Regions from separate parts of the Providencia sp. PROV003 genome, predicted to be linked through region 3. Evidence: predicted binding sites of a transcription regulator. Region 3 holds the regulator's gene; each other region holds the start of a gene.
What was found. The regulator CRP, encoded in region 3, controls carbon source genes, mostly activating them, when cyclic AMP is high. The targets are predictions, from matches to a motif close to ATGTGANNNNNNTCACAT.
Positions count from the first base shown of each region.

Region 1 (4,483 bases), 1.1 Mb from region 3:
TTTCGATGAATTTTGGAATAAGGACTCAAAAACTGATCTTTACCATTTTATTGGTAAAGACATCGTCTATTTCCATAGCCTATTTTGGCCAGCCATGCTAGAAGGCAGCAATTTCCGTAAACCGACAAATTTATTTGTTCATGGCTATGTCACGGTAAACGGTGCAAAAATGTCTAAATCGCGCGGTACTTTTATTACTGCTCGTTCATATTTAGATCATTTAGATGCTGATTGCTTACGCTATTACTATGCAGCGAAGCTATCTTCACGTATTGATGATATCGATTTGAATTTAGAAGACTTCGTACAACGAGTGAACAGTGATATCGTCAATAAAGTGGTTAACCTAGCCTCCCGTAATGCAGGTTTTATCGCTAAACGCTTTGATGGCAAATTATCAGCAAACTTAGCTGAACCTGAGCTATACCAACAGTTTGTCGATGCTGCAAAAATCATTGGTGAGGACTATAACAACCGCGAATACAATAAAGCTATCCGTGAAATTATGGCTCTAGCCGATATCGCTAACCGTTACGTAGATGAGAAAGCCCCTTGGGTGGTCGCGAAACAAGAAGGTAAAGACCAAGAGCTGCAAGATATTTGCTCTATGGGTATTAACTTGTTCCGAATTCTCATGACTTACCTGAAACCCGTTTTACCAGGCCTGACTAAACGTGCGGAAGCATTCTTAAATACGGAACTTGCATGGGATGCGATTAACACCCCATTATTGAACCACAGCGTTGCACCGTTCAAAGCGCTATTTAACCGTATTGAAATGGCAAAAGTAGATGCGATGGTTGAAGCCTCAAAAGAGAGCATCAAACCTATCCAGCAAGTTACTGGGCCTTTGGCTGACGATCCTGTCCAAGACACTATCACTTTTGATGATTTCGCTAAAATAGACCTACGTATCGCGTTAATCAAACATGCTGATTTTGTTGAAGGCTCTGATAAACTTTTGAAATTACAACTAGATATTGGTGGTGAAACTCGCCAAGTATTCTCTGGTATTCGCTCTGCTTATCCAGATCCAAAAGTATTAGAAGGCCGTTTAACCGTGATGGTTGCAAACCTTGCGCCACGTAAAATGCGCTTTGGTATTTCAGAGGGTATGGTAATGGCAGCAGGCCCTGGTGGAAAAGATATTTATCTGCTCAGCCCTGATAACGGAGCACAGCCAGGTATGCAAGTTAAATAACGAGCATATGCAGTAATCCAGTTATTTGTTATAAGTGGGGAGCTAAAAACTCCCCACTTTTTTATTGCCTTTTTATTGTGATCGGTAGCACAATTATAAAGTTAATTGTATGATGAATAGATATTACATAACAGGACCAGTCTCATGTCATTTAAGCAGGTACTGATAACGGGGTGGCAATATTTGCGCGCTTTTGCAATACTTTACCTCTGCCTGATTATCGGAAACCTTATTTCCGCACTACTTCCCTTTTCCATTCCCGGCAGCATTGTCGGTATGTTAATCTTATTTGTATTGCTTGCATTACAAATAATTCCAGCTCACTGGGCCCAACCCGGTTGCAGTATTTTATTGAAAAATATGACCATTCTGTTTGTTCCTATTGGTGTTGGCATAATGAATTACTATGAATTAATCAGTCAACAAATGGTTCCTATCATCGTTTCTTGTGTGGTCAGTACCTTAATCGTCATGGTCGTTGTTGCTATCAGTTCAAACTATATCCATAAAGAACGCCCTGTCGTTGGCGCTAAACCAGATGAAGTTCCGTTACCCCCTGAAGAACCTATTTCTTCGGTTATTAATAATGATAAAACTAAGGGGGAGGACTAATGCTAGCGCATATTTGGTGGTCATTGCCGCTGACTATTGTAGTGTTTTATTTAGCACGCCAGCTGTCAGTAAAATTTAAATTACCAATTTTAAACCCACTATTGGTCACAATAGCGGTGCTTATTACGCTATTAGTTTTAACTAACACATCCTATGAGCACTATTTTGCAGGTAGCAAAATACTCAATGATTTACTGCAACCTGCAGTCGTCGCGCTTGCTTTTCCACTTTATGAGCAAATGCACCAGATCCGCGCTCAGTGGAAATCCTTATTAAGCATTTGTTTTGCTGGTAGCTTAGTGGCTATGTTCAGTGGTGCAGCCATTGCACTCTGGTTAGGTGCAACCCCTGATATCGCAGGTTCTATTTTACCTAAGTCGGTCACTACCCCTATTGCGATGGCTGTTGCTGATTCGGTTGGTGGGGTCCCTGCCATTAGTGCTGCTTGTGTGTTGTTTGTTGGGATTTTAGGCGCCATGTTCGGCCATAGCTTATTTGATGTGCTGCGTATTCGAACCCACGCGTCTAGAGGCCTTGCAATGGGAACCGCTTCTCACGCCTTAGGCACCGCACGTTGCGCTGAAGTGAATTATATTGAAGGGGCTTATAGCTCACTAGCACTAATGACCTGTGGTGTGATCACTTCACTTATTGCTCCGTTTATATTTCCTGTCATTTTACATCTTTTTAGCTAAGCTTAACTCACTAAGAAAATAACTAATCATATGAGTAAGAGGAATTAATCAGCCTCTTACTCACTAGCGCACATTAAAACATGAGATACTTCTCTCAATTCAAGAATTTGTTTCATATGTTTCATTTAAAATAGTGACTTTAGTCACATATTGTTCTACGTATTATTGAATAGAATGAAAACAATTAAATAGGGAGGGTAACTCATGCATTCAAGATTTAAGGCCGCTTGGGCCGAGCTTCCAGAAAAGTTACAGTCTGTACTTAGACCTATCATCGATAAGTCCGATTTTTCGGGGATGTTAACCGCAGAACAAGTTAAAAATATTAAAACACAAAGTGGTATTAACGATTCGGAATTAGCTTTTGCATTGTTACCTTTTGCCGCAGCCTATGCCGTCACACCTATCTCCCATTTTCAAGTTGGTGCAATCGCTTGCGGTGCAAGTGGTAATTTGTACTTTGGTGCCAATATGGAATTTAGCCACGTATCAATGGGGCAAGTCATTCATGCAGAACAATGTGCTGTAACCCATTCATGGATGAAAGGTGAAACACAAATTACCTCAATTACCGTGAATTACACACCTTGTGGGCACTGCCGCCAATTTATGAATGAATTGCGTGAAGGTGGCAAAATTATGGTGAATTTACCAGGCCGCACACCTGCGGTACTACACCACTATTTACCAGACTCATTTGGGCCCTCTGACCTCAATATTACTACACTACTGCTAGACACTGTTGACCATGGTTATAAAAACCAAAGCCGTGACCGGTTATTAAGTGCAGCAATTGAGGCTGCAAACCAATCCCATGCACCTTATAGTAAGGCCCATTCAGGTATTGCGTTACAGTTGAAAGATGGCTCACTGTTTACAGGCCGCTACGCAGAGAATGCGGCATTCAACCCAAGTTTACCGCCACTGCAAGCCGCTTTAATTATGATTAACCTTGCAGGTAAAGATATTCATGCCATCGACCAAGCTAAATTTGTTGAAAAACAAGATGCGATTATCAAACATTGGTGTGTGACCGAAAATACATTACAGGCACTAGGTTGCCAAAATATTGAATTAGCTTATTTGGATTAATGTTCTCTCATGTTCCATGTATGGTTATTGTCAACAAGCTAATTATTGGCAATAACCATTTTTTATGTTTCATATGTTTTTAATAAATTGATAAAACTTTAATTCAGTAACTAACTAAAAAATGAATTTGATGAATAGCTAGAAAATCGAGAGGGAATATTTGATGCTGTTCTGTCTGAGAAGTAGTTATTAAAAGAACTATCGAATGAATTCATTGATGACATATTGTCTCTTAAATTATCAATCATACGATCATAATGATTAATATTAGGTTGGTAATTAATTGATGGTGAGTTAAATAAGCCTGTTTCTGGTAATATATAGTCAGGTCTTTCTAAATAATATTCAGACAATAGATTTTTATGTGTAAATTCCGTTTGACCACGCCAATCTGTTTGTACAGAAAGTCGATTATTATCGCCAGATGGGAAATTCCAAAATGAAAACCTATTAGTTCCTCTATCGATTAATGGATTACCTGTTTCGTACACTAGCGCATTAATATTATCTATATTAGTTTTAATTGTAGGTGTTACAATGGAACCATATGTCTTTTTAAGACTAATGGTTACTCCATCCACAGCATTGTCTATGTCTACAACCCTTCTAAGCCAACGGTGTATTTGAGGTTGCTTACTAGCAGGGGCATCATATAAACTTTCAAACATAATATTTAAAGTTCTTAAACTTAATTCAGTTTCTTTTTCTGTATTACCTACCGCATCCAATGCCTTTTGCCAATACACCTCCCTTATTTCTCCGTTTGATAGTACATCAAAAACAGGTTGTAAGGTCCAGGATTCCGCAGGTAAGCCATATTTACTAAAAACACGTTCATGAAATTTCATTGCTTCTTCATGGGTTATATCACCTTTTATTTCTA
Region 1 is NZ_CP096369.1:3,956,731-3,961,213, forward strand. It holds gene metG (methionine--tRNA ligase) at 1-1,201, shown strand, start outside; gene M1F14_RS18155 (CidA/LrgA family protein) at 1,346-1,813, shown strand; gene M1F14_RS18160 (CidB/LrgB family autolysis modulator) at 1,813-2,508, shown strand; gene cdd (cytidine deaminase) at 2,713-3,600, shown strand; gene M1F14_RS18170 (serine protease) at 3,711-4,483, opposite strand, start outside.
Region 1: a site for CRP is predicted at 2,589-2,606, ahead of cdd (cytidine deaminase). Genes of this name have one in related genera too.

Region 2 (4,483 bases), 340 kb from region 3:
AACTCGAATTAATTTTTCATTCACAAACTCACGAATGCCCGCAAGTGATTGTTCTCGACCATAACCAGAAAGCTTAGTTCCACCGAAGGGGAGCTCAGGGGCAATTCCTGTCGTATGATTGATATAAACCATCCCTGTGACTATTTGGCGAGCCACTTTTATTGCTTCCGCTTCATTCTTACCAAAGACAGTTCCACCTAAACCGAATTCAGTCGCGTTAGCTAATTGAATGGCTTCATCTATATTTTTTACAGCATAAATACAAAGTACTGGGCCGAATATTTCTTCATGATAAGCTTTCATATTCGGTTTTATATCTGTCAATATTGTGGGTTGCATAAACGCCCCTTCACGATCTAATCGCTTACCGCCAAATACCAGTGTTGCTCCCTCTTTTACAGCCACTTCAACTTGATTAATAACGTCGTTTACTGCTCCTTCGCTACTTAATGGGGCGAGTTGCGTAGCTGGGTCCATTGGGTCACCCACAATAATTTTTTCATAGATTGCTTTTGCTTTTGCGATAAATTCTTTCGCAACGTTTTCTAATACAATAATACGTTTTGGTGAAACACAAACTTGCCCTGCATTCCATAGACGGCCAGCAGTCGCTGTCGCAACCGCACTATCAATATCTGCATCAGCTAGCACAATAAAAGCATCACTCCCTCCTAGCTCAAGTGTTGATTTTTTTATTACTTTGCTTGCTTCAGAGGCAAAATTGGAACCAGCAGGTTTACTTCCTGTTAAAGATACGGCTTTGACTCGTTCATCTGAAACAAGAGCTGAAACTTTTGAGCCAGGAATGAATAAATTGTTGTAAACGCCATCCGGTAGGCCTGCTTCAATAAATATTTTTTCCATTATTTCAGCGCATTGGGGAATATTTGAAGCATGCTTTAAAACAATGGTATTCCCTGCCATTAGATTAGCAGCAGCTGTTCGAGTTATTTGATAAAATGGAAAATTCCATGGTTGAACAGTCAGGAGTACCCCGATAGGTTCATAAGTTAAGAAGGCTTTTCCGTGTTTAACATCAATTTCTTTATCCGCTAATAAACGGCTTCCTTCATTCGCATAGTAGTCAAAAATATTTGCGCATAATTCGACTTCGCTTATCGATTCACTTAATAGTTTTCCCATTTCTGTTGTACAGATTTTTCCGAGAAGCTCTTTTTTATCTCGCATAGTTTTTGCTATGTTATGTAAAATTACTGCTCGCTCTGTAAATGAGCTTTTTTTCCAAGTCAGGTAGGCGTTATCTGCTTTGCTGAGTATTGTATCGACTTCCTCCGCACTCATTTCTTGATAAATCTTTTCTACTTTATTTGTTGCTGGATTAACTGATTTTATTGATGATGTCATATTCATTTTTTATTCCTTATCGCAACGGTTAAAGATAAATAATTCAACCTATCTTAAATTACATTTGATATGTCACCATAAAATGAGCTTAAAATGAATTTAAATGGCATTTTTTATCAAAAAATCTTTGTAAACAATTTTTAATTGTTTTTGAATGTTTTTTTTTATGTTTATTTATGAATCAATAGAAACGATTCAGCTTAAGCTATTCAATTAGTTATCATTTTTTATTTTTTTAACGCTAACGAAACGTTTCGATGTTGATCACAAATATTAACCATCAATATTGAGTTGTAACTCATCTTTACTATGATTACATGAGCGAAACGTTTCGCTTACTAGAATGGCGGTGAAAAATGAAAAAGGGTGTTTTACTTAATGCCAACGTGACCTCTGTAATTGCCAAGTTAGGTCATACGGACCAAATAACGCTTGCTGATGCTGGTTTGCCTATTTCTCAAGGAACTGAGCGCATTGATTTAGCCATTACTCAAGGCTTACCCGATTTCATGTCAGTTTTAAGTGTTATTACTCAAGAGATGCAAGTCGAAAAAGTCATTCTAGCTGAGGAAATTAGTACCAATAACCCACAAATGGAAGATGCTATTTTAGCTCACTTACAACAGCTAGAAGTCACTCAAAATAATACGATTGAAATTATCTATTGCAGCCATGAACGTTTTAAACAACTGACTCATGACAGTAAAGCGGTGATCCGCACCGGAGAATGTTCACCGTTCGCTAACATTATTCTTTGTTCTGGTGTGACTTTCTGAGGTGATTATGCAACCTTTATTAGAACTTATCGGGATCGATAAATCATTTCCAGGGGTAAAAGCCCTTAATGGGGCGACATTAAATGTCTATCCTGGAAAAGTCATGGCGCTGGTGGGGGAAAATGGGGCTGGCAAATCAACCATGATGAAAGTACTAACCGGTATCTATAGTAAAGATGCAGGTAAAATCCGCTATCTAGGCAAAGAAGTAAAATTTAATGGCCCTAAAAACTCCCAAGAAGCAGGCATTGGTATTATTCACCAAGAGCTAAATCTTATTCCTGAATTAACTATCGCGGAGAATATTTTTCTTGGTCGAGAATTTGTTAATGTATTTGGCAAAATCGACTGGAAAAAGATGTTTGGTGAATCAGACAAACTTCTTCAACGTCTTAATCTTGATTATAACAGCCACCAAACTATTGCTGAGCTCTCTATTGGTGAGCAGCAAATGGTCGAAATAGCTAAGGTTCTGAGTTATCAATCCCAAGTTATCATCATGGATGAGCCAACCGATGCTTTAACTGATACAGAAACAGCTTCTTTATTTAGAGTTATTGAAGACTTAAAAGCGCAAGGCTGTGGCATTGTGTACATTTCTCATCGGCTAAAAGAAATTTTTGAAATTTGCGATGATGTAACTGTTTTTCGTGACGGCCAATTTATAGGTGAAAAACCTGTTAGCGAATTAGAAGAAGAAAAGCTAATTGAAATGATGGTAGGACGAAAACTAGAAGATCAGTATCCGAGAGTTGATGTTCCTACTGGTAGTGTGCGCTTACAGTTGCAAAATATATCCGGTCCCGGAGTCACTAATGCCAGTTTTAGTCTAAAAAGTGGTGAAATTTTAGGGGTTTCAGGGTTGATGGGGGCAGGTCGCACGGAATTGATGAAAATTATTTATGGCGCGGCAGCGAAGAAAACAGGGACTATTACTCTTGAAGGTAAGGAAGTCACATTAAGAACTCCTCAAGATGGCCTAAATAACGGCATTGTCTATATTTCTGAAGACCGCAAACGTGATGGTTTAGTACTTGGCATGTCAGTGAAAGAAAATATGTCATTGACGGCACTACGTTATTTTAGCCGCGTAGGTGGTAGTTTAAAACATAAAGAAGAACAACAAACTGTCAGTGATTTCATTCGATTATTCAATATTAAAACGCCATCAATGGACCAAATTATTGGCAACCTTTCTGGTGGTAATCAGCAAAAAGTGGCAATTGCTCGGGGGTTAATGACGCGACCTAAAGTCCTGATCCTTGATGAACCAACTCGCGGGGTTGATGTTGGAGCCAAAAAAGAAATTTATCAATTAATTAACCAATTTAAGAAAGAAGGACTGAGTATCATTTTAGTTTCTTCAGAAATGCCAGAAGTGATTGGAATGAGTGACCGTATTTTGGTTATGCATGAAGGTCATATCAGTGGGGAGTTTTCCGCCAAAGACGCAACTCAGGAAGCCTTAATGGCTGCTGCAGTGGGTAAACATTATGGCTCAGTTCAGGAGTTATCAGCATGAGTTCAACTACCGCATCATCAAAACGCTGGTTCAGCAAAGCATGGCTGATGGAGCAAAAATCATTAATAGCACTATTAATTTTAATTGCGATCGTATCGACATTAAGCCCTAATTTTTTTACGGTTAATAACTTTTTCAATATCTTACAACAAACCTCTGTGAATGCCATTATGGCTGTTGGAATGACATTGGTCATTTTAACCTCAGGAATTGACCTGTCTGTCGGCTCATTATTAGCATTAACTGGGGCTGTGGCAGCTTCTATGGTGAGTACTGATGTAAATGCTTTAGTCGCTGTTGCTGGTGCATTAGCATTGGGGGCTGCAATTGGCGCATGTACCGGTGTTATTGTCGCAAAAGGTAAAGTTCAAGCTTTTATTGCAACTCTAGTCATGATGTTATTACTACGTGGGGTTACTCGCGTGTACACCGACGGAAGCCCTATTAATACAGGGTTTAGTGATAACGCAGATTTATTTGGTTGGTTTGGTATTGGGCGTCCATTTGGCATTCCGACCCCTGTTTGGTTAATGATCATTGTTTTTGCGGCTGCATGGTACATGTTGCATCACACACGTCTAGGTCGTTATATCTATGCATTAGGGGGGAATGAATCAGCAACTCGCCTATCTGGTATTAACGTCGACCGCATTAAAATTATCGTTTATGCCTTATGTGGCTTGTTAGCTGCATTGGCGAGTGTAATCGAAGTTGCGCGTTTATCATCAGCACAACCAATGGCGGGTAATGGATATGAATTGGATGCCATTGCTGCGGTTGTTCTTGGTGGTACCAGCCTTGCTGGTGGTAAAGGCCGCAT
Region 2 is NZ_CP096369.1:692,809-697,291, reverse strand. It holds gene M1F14_RS03045 (NAD-dependent succinate-semialdehyde dehydrogenase) at 1-1,371, opposite strand, end outside; gene rbsD (D-ribose pyranase) at 1,722-2,141, shown strand; gene rbsA (ribose ABC transporter ATP-binding protein RbsA) at 2,149-3,663, shown strand; gene rbsC (ribose ABC transporter permease) at 3,660-4,483, shown strand, end outside.
Region 2: a site for CRP is predicted at 1,618-1,635, ahead of rbsD (D-ribose pyranase). Genes of this name have one in related genera too.

Region 3 (4,483 bases):
ATGCACTGTTAATTTTTGACGAAGTACAAAGTGGTATGGGGCGTACAGGGAAATTATTTTCATATATGCATTATGATGTGACCCCCGATATTTTAACCACGGCAAAAGCACTGGGGGGCGGCTTTCCTATTAGTGCTATGATCACCACAGAAGAAATTGCTAAAACAATGGAAGTTGGGTCTCACGGTACAACCTATGGTGGTAATCCATTGGCTTGTGCGGTAGGGAACGCGGCCTTTGATATTATTAATACTGAGGAAGTACTAAATGGTGTCGAAAAACGTCGTGAATTATTTATCGCTCATTTAAATAAACTGAATGATAAATACCACGTTTTTTCTGAGATCAGAGGAATGGGCTTATTAATTGGTGCTGAGTTAGACGGCAAACTATTGAACCGTTCGAAAGATATCCTGCAAGCCAGTGCAGTAGAAGGTTTAATGATGCTTAATGCGGGTGCTAATGTATTGCGGTTTACGCCGTCACTGATTATTTCTGAAGAAGAAATTAATAGCGGTATGGTGAAATTAGAGACAGCGATTGGGAAGTTGTTGAAATAACTAAGAGATAAGTTGCAGAATGATTTCTGCAACTTATTGAAAAGTTAAATTTTATAGCGTTTACTGAGTTGGTAATGGTATTTTTATTGCTTTTAATCGTGCTTGTAATTGCTCTTTTGAACTACTAATTGGTATTCCAGCCGCTAGGCATTGAACTTTATGTGTATGTGAATATTTTTTTACTCCTTTATTATTGGCTAAAGGGTATTTATTTTTTAGGGTCTCTTCTTTTTGAGCTGTTTTTCCCTCATTAACCTTAAGGGCTGATGTAAGGTTATTGTCTTCATTATCGGAGTGGTAGCCAGAAGATAACGAGGTGAGACTAATTGAGGCCATGGATAGCGCTTTGTTGGCAAGCTTTTCCTGTAGTGCTCTAATTTCATGATTTTTATTATTATTATCAATTCTTAAGTCTTGGACTAAACCTCTATAATCAAGGTTATCATTATCTAACTCTTCAATTGAATTATATAACAAGTCATTTTCTAATATTAAGTTTTTAATAATTCTATTGTTTTTTGTGTTTTCAGTTTCTAATTTTTTTTCTAATAGGTCATCAAAATCAAAGTCGTGAGACTCATTGTGGTAAATAGGTGTATTATCTTCATCGTAGGTAATGAAAGATTCACATATTATCGGTTTTTTCAGAGCTAAAATATTTTTTTCTAGAGCATTTTTATCCAATGTAATATTGTGAACTTTATTTTTTATATCTTTTAACTCATTACTCAATAAAATTTTTACTGAGTTTTGTATTTTAATTAATTTTTCAATTTTTTTATTTTTTCCTTCTATGTTATTTTTCATTGGTATTTCTTTTTCTAATGACACTAAGTATTTACTTTCTTTTTTTAAGTATGCAATTCCTCTTATTTTTGATTCATATCTTATGGCTGATTTCAGATCATCAATTTCGTTTTTTAGCTCTTCGCTTTTATTGGTCAATTTTTTATTTTTGTCTAATAAATCTAGGTAATGTTTAAGATAGCCTATTGTTTCATTTTGTTTCTCTATGATTTCATCTGTAGCTGGAATTTCACTAAAAAAATCATTCTTACCTAGTAAATTATCAATGGAGTTTTCTGTTTTATTTTTTAAATCCTTAATGAATTGTGGGATATTAAATGAATTATCTATAAGCTTATTTTCAAGGGAAGAAATTGTTTTTTTGTTTGAGTTTAATTTATTAAGTAAATTTAAATCACTTCCCTTTGAACCAGCTTCTGGTAAGCTAATATAGAATTTTGATTCCGTATTTTTTTTGTTAAAATGAAAAAATGAGAATGGATTATTTATTTTCAAATTTTTAATTTTTTGTGTAATAGTGGGTGTTTCTTTCTTAGCCCCAGTTGATGAGTTTTTTCTGTATAGTGAGCTAGTTATGGTGGTATCTAGGGGGGTGGTTTTCATAGTCATATCCTATATTAATATTAAAAAAGTAATTTGCTAAATAAATATTCATGCTTAATATTGAAATAATTAATTTATTCAATGCATTGATTTTATCTTATGGTATTATGATTTTACTAATAATGTATTATTAATAATTTGAATTAATAATGATCTTATATAAAATAGAGATGTTTTATTTAATGGTTTGTTTTTTTAATTCTTTCAATAAGTTATCGTTAATATGAATTTGGTTTTGTATTTCAAATATATTATCTTTAAGTGCCATCATTTCCATGGTTAGTCTTTTTTCTTTTTCAATGCTATTGCTTATTTTTATTAAGTCAGCGGTTTTAATTGAATTAACATTTCTATTAAAGTGATTTTTTCGTGGTTTATAGTCTAATGGCATAGATTTGTTAGATAGTTTGTAATGTTGCATGATATATTGTGTTCTTAATACTGAAGTTTTTGTTTGTTGTATATTTCCCTTGAATTCAAAAGTGCTTTTAGGTAGAGGAATGTATTTGGAATTATCTTGATTATTATCAGCAACTTTATAGTACACATATTTAAACTTTTTCTGAGAGGAATTCTTTGTTTTTTGTTTCATTGGTTCCAAAGGTAAATCAATATTATTGGTATTTTTTTTGTTTGTTCTGGTTATTAAAGGGGTTTTAGTGCTATTTTTATTTTCTAGTTGCTTAGGATGATGGTGATTTTTTATGATTTCGTTTTTTATTTCTGAGTTTTTGATGTTAATCCCTGGAGTTTTAACGTACCGATACAAAAAATCAGCATATTTATGAATTTCTTTATCAGCACTATTAAAATCCTCAAAAACTGTTTGGTTTTCTGTTATTAGTGAGTCTGCATCTTGTTCATTATAAAAAGTAGATGTATAAAATTTATACAATCGGACTTTCAATTGATTAACTTTATGCTTAAATTCGTCAGCGCTCAATAATTTAGTATTATTTATACTTTCTGAATCACTTTCATAAGCTGAGTCAATGCTTTCTAGGCTATAAGCATCTGATAGTTTAGATTGTTGCTGAGTGGATAAGGGCTCTTTTCTCGATGAGGCAGTCACAGCAAAGATTTTCTTTATAAAATCATCGGAATTGCTAATGTTTTTAAAAAGTTCGGAATGGCCTGACAAATTGCTAAGTGTAATTTTCATAAATATAACCCTACTTAATATTATGATTATTATTTTATAGAGAGCTAAATAGATAAAATATAAAGAAACGATACTCATTAATATAAGCATATAAATATGTTGCTATAATTAAACTGAAATAGCTTTATATCGACGATATAAAGCTATTTTAAATTGCATGCCTCGCCAAGAGAGCGAGGCTGAAAGGTTAATTAACGTGTACCGTAAACAACGATGGTTTTACCGTGTGCAGAGATCAAGTTTTGATCTTCCAGCATTTTTAAAATACGGCCAACAGTTTCACGGGAACAACCGACAATTTGGCCAATTTCCTGACGGGTAATTTTGATTTGCATACCGTCTGGGTGGGTCATTGCGTCAGGTTGTTTCGCTAGATTCAATAGGGTTTGAGCGATACGGCCTGTGACATCTAAGAAGGCAAGGTTGCCGACTTTTTCTGATGTTGTTTGTAAACGACTGGCCATTTGCGCTGAGAGACGCATTAAAATATCAGGGTTAACCTGAATCAATTGACGGAATTTTTTGTAAGAAATTTCAGCAACTTCGCAAGCGATTTTAGCTCTCACCCACGCAGTACGTTCTTGCCCTTCTTCAAATAACCCCAGTTCACCAATGAAATCCCCTTGATTCAGGTAAGAGAGGATCATTTCTTTGCCTTCTTCATCTTTAATTAAAACAGCCACTGAACCTTTAACGATATAGTAAAGGGTTTCTGCTTTCTCACCCTGATGGATCAGTGTGCTCTTGGATGGATACTTATGAATATGGCAGTGTGACAAAAACCATTCAAGAGTAGGGTCTGTTTGTGGCTTGCCGAGAACCATTAGCGTTATCCTCTGTATGTTATTGCAGCCATCCGGAAAAGCTTACCAGAAAGGCTGGCTTTAAAGTCACTAGCTTAGCATATTAATTTGCCTTATATACCCTAAATAATGTGAAGAGCTGAATAACTTCAGCGCATTCGATAGGCTAGGGTAAACAAATTGATATCAACACTATAATATAATCAATTAAACCGCTGAGTTTTGATCTTAGTCCTATCAACTAAGTATTGTTTGTAGCATATCCAATGAAGAAAGTCTCCCCTGTATCGCTTCAGCCTAATAAAGCTGATATAACATTCATTATATCTATGGAACAATGTAGCCTTTAAACCGATTTCATTTCAAGGGGAATAAAATGGAAGCAAGAGTAAAATGGGTAGAAGGACTTTCCTTTCTAGGTGAGTCAGCTTCAGGGCATCAAGTCATGATGGATGGTAATGCAGGTGATAAAGCACCTAGCCCAATGGAAATGGTGCTAATGGCGGCAGGTGGATGTAGTGCAATAGATGTCGTTTCAATTTTACAAA
Region 3 is NZ_CP096369.1:351,207-355,689, reverse strand. It holds gene M1F14_RS01475 (aspartate aminotransferase family protein) at 1-560, shown strand, start outside; gene M1F14_RS01470 (hypothetical protein) at 621-1,970, opposite strand; gene M1F14_RS01465 (hypothetical protein) at 2,146-3,132, opposite strand; gene crp (cAMP-activated global transcriptional regulator CRP) at 3,324-3,956, opposite strand; gene M1F14_RS01455 (OsmC family protein) at 4,312-4,483, shown strand, end outside.

Region 4 (4,483 bases), 210 kb from region 3:
ATACTCACGGTTTGATTAAATGGATGGAATTGGGTAGCTCACACTACCCAAATTGATTCGCTGAATTATTTTGCTTCTTGTTTTGCTTTAAAACGGCGTTCACCAACAAAGTAAATACCAACATAAACAAAGCACAACATAGAAACCAAGAATGAAAGCTGTAAAGAGTGCAACATATCAGCGACATAACCTTGTACCGCAGGGACAACTGCAGCCCCAACAATCGCCATCACAATGACCGCACCCGCCATTTCAGTATGTTCATTATCGACTGTATCCAAAGTGCCCGCATAAATAGTCGCCCAGCAAGGTCCAAATAAAATGCTCACCATTACAGCGGCGTACACCGCGGTAAAACTTGGAATAAATGCAACATAAATAAGGAACAGAGCACCAATCACAGAATAGATAATTAATACTTTTTCTGCGTTAAAACGAGTCATTAAGATATTGGCGATAAATTTACCAATAAAGAAACACGCAAAGCTATATACCATGAAGTTCGATGCATCACGTTCGTTAATATCGCCCATTTCTAACGCTAAACGAATAGTGAATGACCAAACAGCAACTTGCATCCCAACATATAAGAACTGAGCAATAATCCCTTTTCTAAAACGGCTATTTTTGGCTAAATACTTTAACGTATCGATCGCAGAGGGGCGTTTGTGATCCTGAGTTTCTGCAACTTTACATTTAGGAAACTTAGTAATAAGGAATAAGATCATCACCACGACCAATACCATGATCATATAACGATAGGGTTCGAGTGTATTTTCTAACATCGCTAGGCGGAATTCATGAATTTGTTCCGCATTCATTCCCGCCATTTGGCTTTGCAGGCTATCTCCTTCGGAGAAAACGAGATATTTACCCAGTAAAATCCCCCCAGCCGCACCGATAGGGTAAAAGGTCTGGCTAATATTCAAACGAAGTGTAGCGTACTGTTTTGGACCAATCATCGAACTATAGGTATTTGCTGCGGTTTCAAGGAAACTTAAACCAATAGCAATCGCGAAAATTGCCGCCAAAAACATCGTATAGGTTGCCATATGTGAAGCTGGGAAGAACAAACTACACCCTGCGATGTAGAGGATTAGCCCCACCATAATAGTGTATTTATAGCTGGTTTTTTTGATCACCAAAGATGCAGGGATCGCAATCAAAAAGTACCCACCATAAAACGCACTTTGCACCAAAGCTGATGCAAAGTTACTAAGTTCAAAAACACTTTTAAACTGTGTGATCAAAATGTCATTTAATGCCGCTGCACAACCCCAAAGAGGAAAAAGGCAGGACAGTAGGATAAATTGAAATAGAGGAGTCTTACTCAGGTAGCCATCCGGTAACTGAGTGATGTTCTTAATGTTCATAGTAACCCTTATAATTTTATAATTTATACCCGATGACTTGCTATTCAGTTCTAGTGACTGATTAATACATCAAAGGGTATACAGCTACGTTGACTATTATTATTTAGCTATTTGTTAACTGTGTTGATTTGCACAAATTCCGTAAATTGCTCAACACTTGGATAAGAAGATTGAGTCCCTTTCCCTGTCACACTAAATGCAGAAAACATCACTGCTTTTTTCAGTGCTTCTTCAATATTCCCGGTGTGTACATAATAATGAGAAAAACAGCCAATAAAGGCATCTCCAGCGCCACTGGTATCAATGGCATTTACTTTGATAGCAGGTATATACAACTCACTATCGCGCGTCATCCACAAAGCCCCTTTATCACCAAGTGTGACAATCAGGTTTTTTAGGCCTTTATCCAATAGTGATTGTGAAGCTCGGCGGATGTTGTCCATCGTGTCGACTGGCATATTGGTTAGAATTTCTAATTCCGTTTCATTGGGTACAAAGAAATCACAACGGCAGGCAAAATCTAGATCGAGCGTTCGTTGAGCGGGGGCCGGGTTAAGTAATACGGGTATCCCATGCTTGTTACCAAAAGCGATCGCGTGATACACCGTTTCGAGTTGGACTTCTAATTGTAGGACGATCAGTTTGCATTTTTTTAGATCTTCAGCAGCCCGATCGATATCCTCTGGTGATAAAAACTTATTCGCTCCTTTAACGATCAAAATACTATTAGACGAATTTTGATTAACAAAAATTGGCGCGACACCACTTGAAGTACACGGAACTTTTTCCACATAGCGCGTGTTAATCCCGTAAGATTCAAGATTACGGATGGTGTTATCTGCAAAGATATCATCGCCGACTTTAGTTAACATAATCACTTTAGAATTCAATTTAGCCGCAGCAACAGCTTGGTTCGCACCTTTACCGCCGCAACCAATTTTGAAAGCTGGCGCTTCTAGCGTTTCGCCTTCTTTTGGCATTTGATCGATATAAGTGATCAAATCAACCATGTTTGAACCAATAACTGCTATATCCATAATGTCCCTCGTGTTAAATAAATCACATAATGATATGATACTAACATTATCATGTTGCAAAAATATCATTTGTGATTAGGATCTCGAATAACGAATGATCAAGTGTTACATCTACCACATTTCCTCATTCTTTGTTGTCTTATCCACATTTATATAGGAAAGTTGAAAATGCAAGACTTAGCAAAATATATTGATCACACTTTACTCGCTGCTAATGCAACTGTTAGTGATATCACAAAATTATGTGCAGAAGCGGCAGAGCACCATTTTGCCTCAGTATGTGTCAATACAGGATATGTGCCTTTAGCCAGTGAGCTGTTAAAAAACAGCGACGTTAAGGTTTGCTGTGTGGTAGGCTTCCCTTTAGGTGCATGTTTAACTGAAGCTAAAGCTTTTGAAGCGGCTGAAGCCGTGCGCCGTGGAGCTGATGAAGTTGATATGGTCATCAACGTCGGGATGCTAAAAAGTGGTGATTTAGACTTTGTTCGTCAAGATATTGAAGCTGTTTTTGCCGCTTGCGGTAACGCAACACTCAAGGTTATCTTAGAAAACTGCCTACTAACAGATGAAGAAATTACACAAGTTTGTGAAATTTGCCGCACAATTAAAGTTGGTTTTGTGAAAACTTCAACAGGTTTCAGTACAATGGGGGCGACTGAACACCATGTTGCTCTAATGCGTAAAGTAGTCGGCAACGAAGTTGGTGTAAAAGCGTCTGGCGGCGTTCGCGATCGTGAAACTGCCATTAAAATGATTGAAGCTGGTGCTAACCGTGTTGGCGCTAGTGCAAGTGTTGCAATAGTCACGGGGAATAATGACCAGCCAAGTGACTACTAAATGCTGGGGCGCGGTCTAACCGCGCCAATTTTATGTATTACAAAAGGACTGTAGGGTGATAGAAACTAAACAAAAAGAACGCCTTCGCCGCTTAAGTGAATGTTTAAAACGTTCAGGACGCATTCATTTAAAAGAAGCCGCTAGAATACTCGAAGTATCAGAAATGACCATTCGACGAGACCTTAGCGCAGATACCGAAGGCCCTATCCCAATGTCACTACTCGGTGGCTATATTGTTTCTGTTACCCAACCCGCCAATTTAATCGCTCAAGAACAACAAGCGGATATTTTTACCCCAGACCAAACCGAAGCACTGTATATTCCAAACCTTGCCGCGAGTATGGTTACTGAAGATGATGTGATTTTCTTTGATAATGGTATTGAAATGGCAACATTGATTTCTCTTATCCCAGAGGAGATCAGTTTCACTGGAATTTGTTACTCACATAACGTTTTTTTAGCGTTAAGCCAGAAGAAAAATGCCACCGCCTTGTTATGTGGTGGTGAATATCGGCCAAAAAGCGATTCCTTTTACAACCCTTCATTACCTTCACTACTCGATTCAATTAACCCCAAAAAAGCCTTTATCTCTGCGGCTGGCGTACACGGGAACTATGGTGTGACTTGCTATAACTTGGATGATTTACCCATGAAGAAAAAAGCCATGGAAAAGTCCATTCGTAAGATTTTATTAGCGCCCTATAACCTATTTGATGAAGTTGCTACCGCCAATATGGGGGAATTGTCACAATTCGATGTGATAGTCACCAATCGCCAACTTTCCGATGAATACGAAACTTACTGCCGCAATGGTTTTGTGAAAGTGATTTTTTAAAAAAATTATCATTAAGCGGGCCGTTTATTACCCGCTTAAATTAAATTTTCACGGTTAAATAATCCTCTGCCATTATTGTGGCTGGGAATATTGCTTGGCACTCAGCAAGTAACCTTGGGATATCATGAGTCATATAACGCCCACTCAAATGGGTTGCAATAAAGCGTTTTACCCCAGCAGCACGAGCTAATCGAGCCGCTTGTTCCGTAGTTGAGTGCCCGCGTTCATTGGCTTTTTCCGCAAATGCTGCTTCTAAAGTGGTTTCATGCACCATAACATCTGCATTTTTAGCGAGTGCTAGCCCCTGGTCGGTTGGCTGAGTGTCACCAAAAATTGCAATCACTTTACCAGAGATAGGTTCGCCTAAATACTCCGCGCCATTCACAGTTCGACCATCTTCC
Region 4 is NZ_CP096369.1:143,698-148,180, forward strand. It holds gene fucP (L-fucose:H+ symporter permease) at 66-1,373, opposite strand; gene rbsK (ribokinase) at 1,481-2,410, opposite strand; gene deoC (deoxyribose-phosphate aldolase) at 2,579-3,247, shown strand; gene deoR (DNA-binding transcriptional repressor DeoR) at 3,303-4,082, shown strand; gene rnz (ribonuclease Z) at 4,123-4,483, opposite strand, start outside.
Region 4: a site for CRP is predicted at 2,421-2,438, ahead of deoC (deoxyribose-phosphate aldolase). Genes of this name have one in related genera too.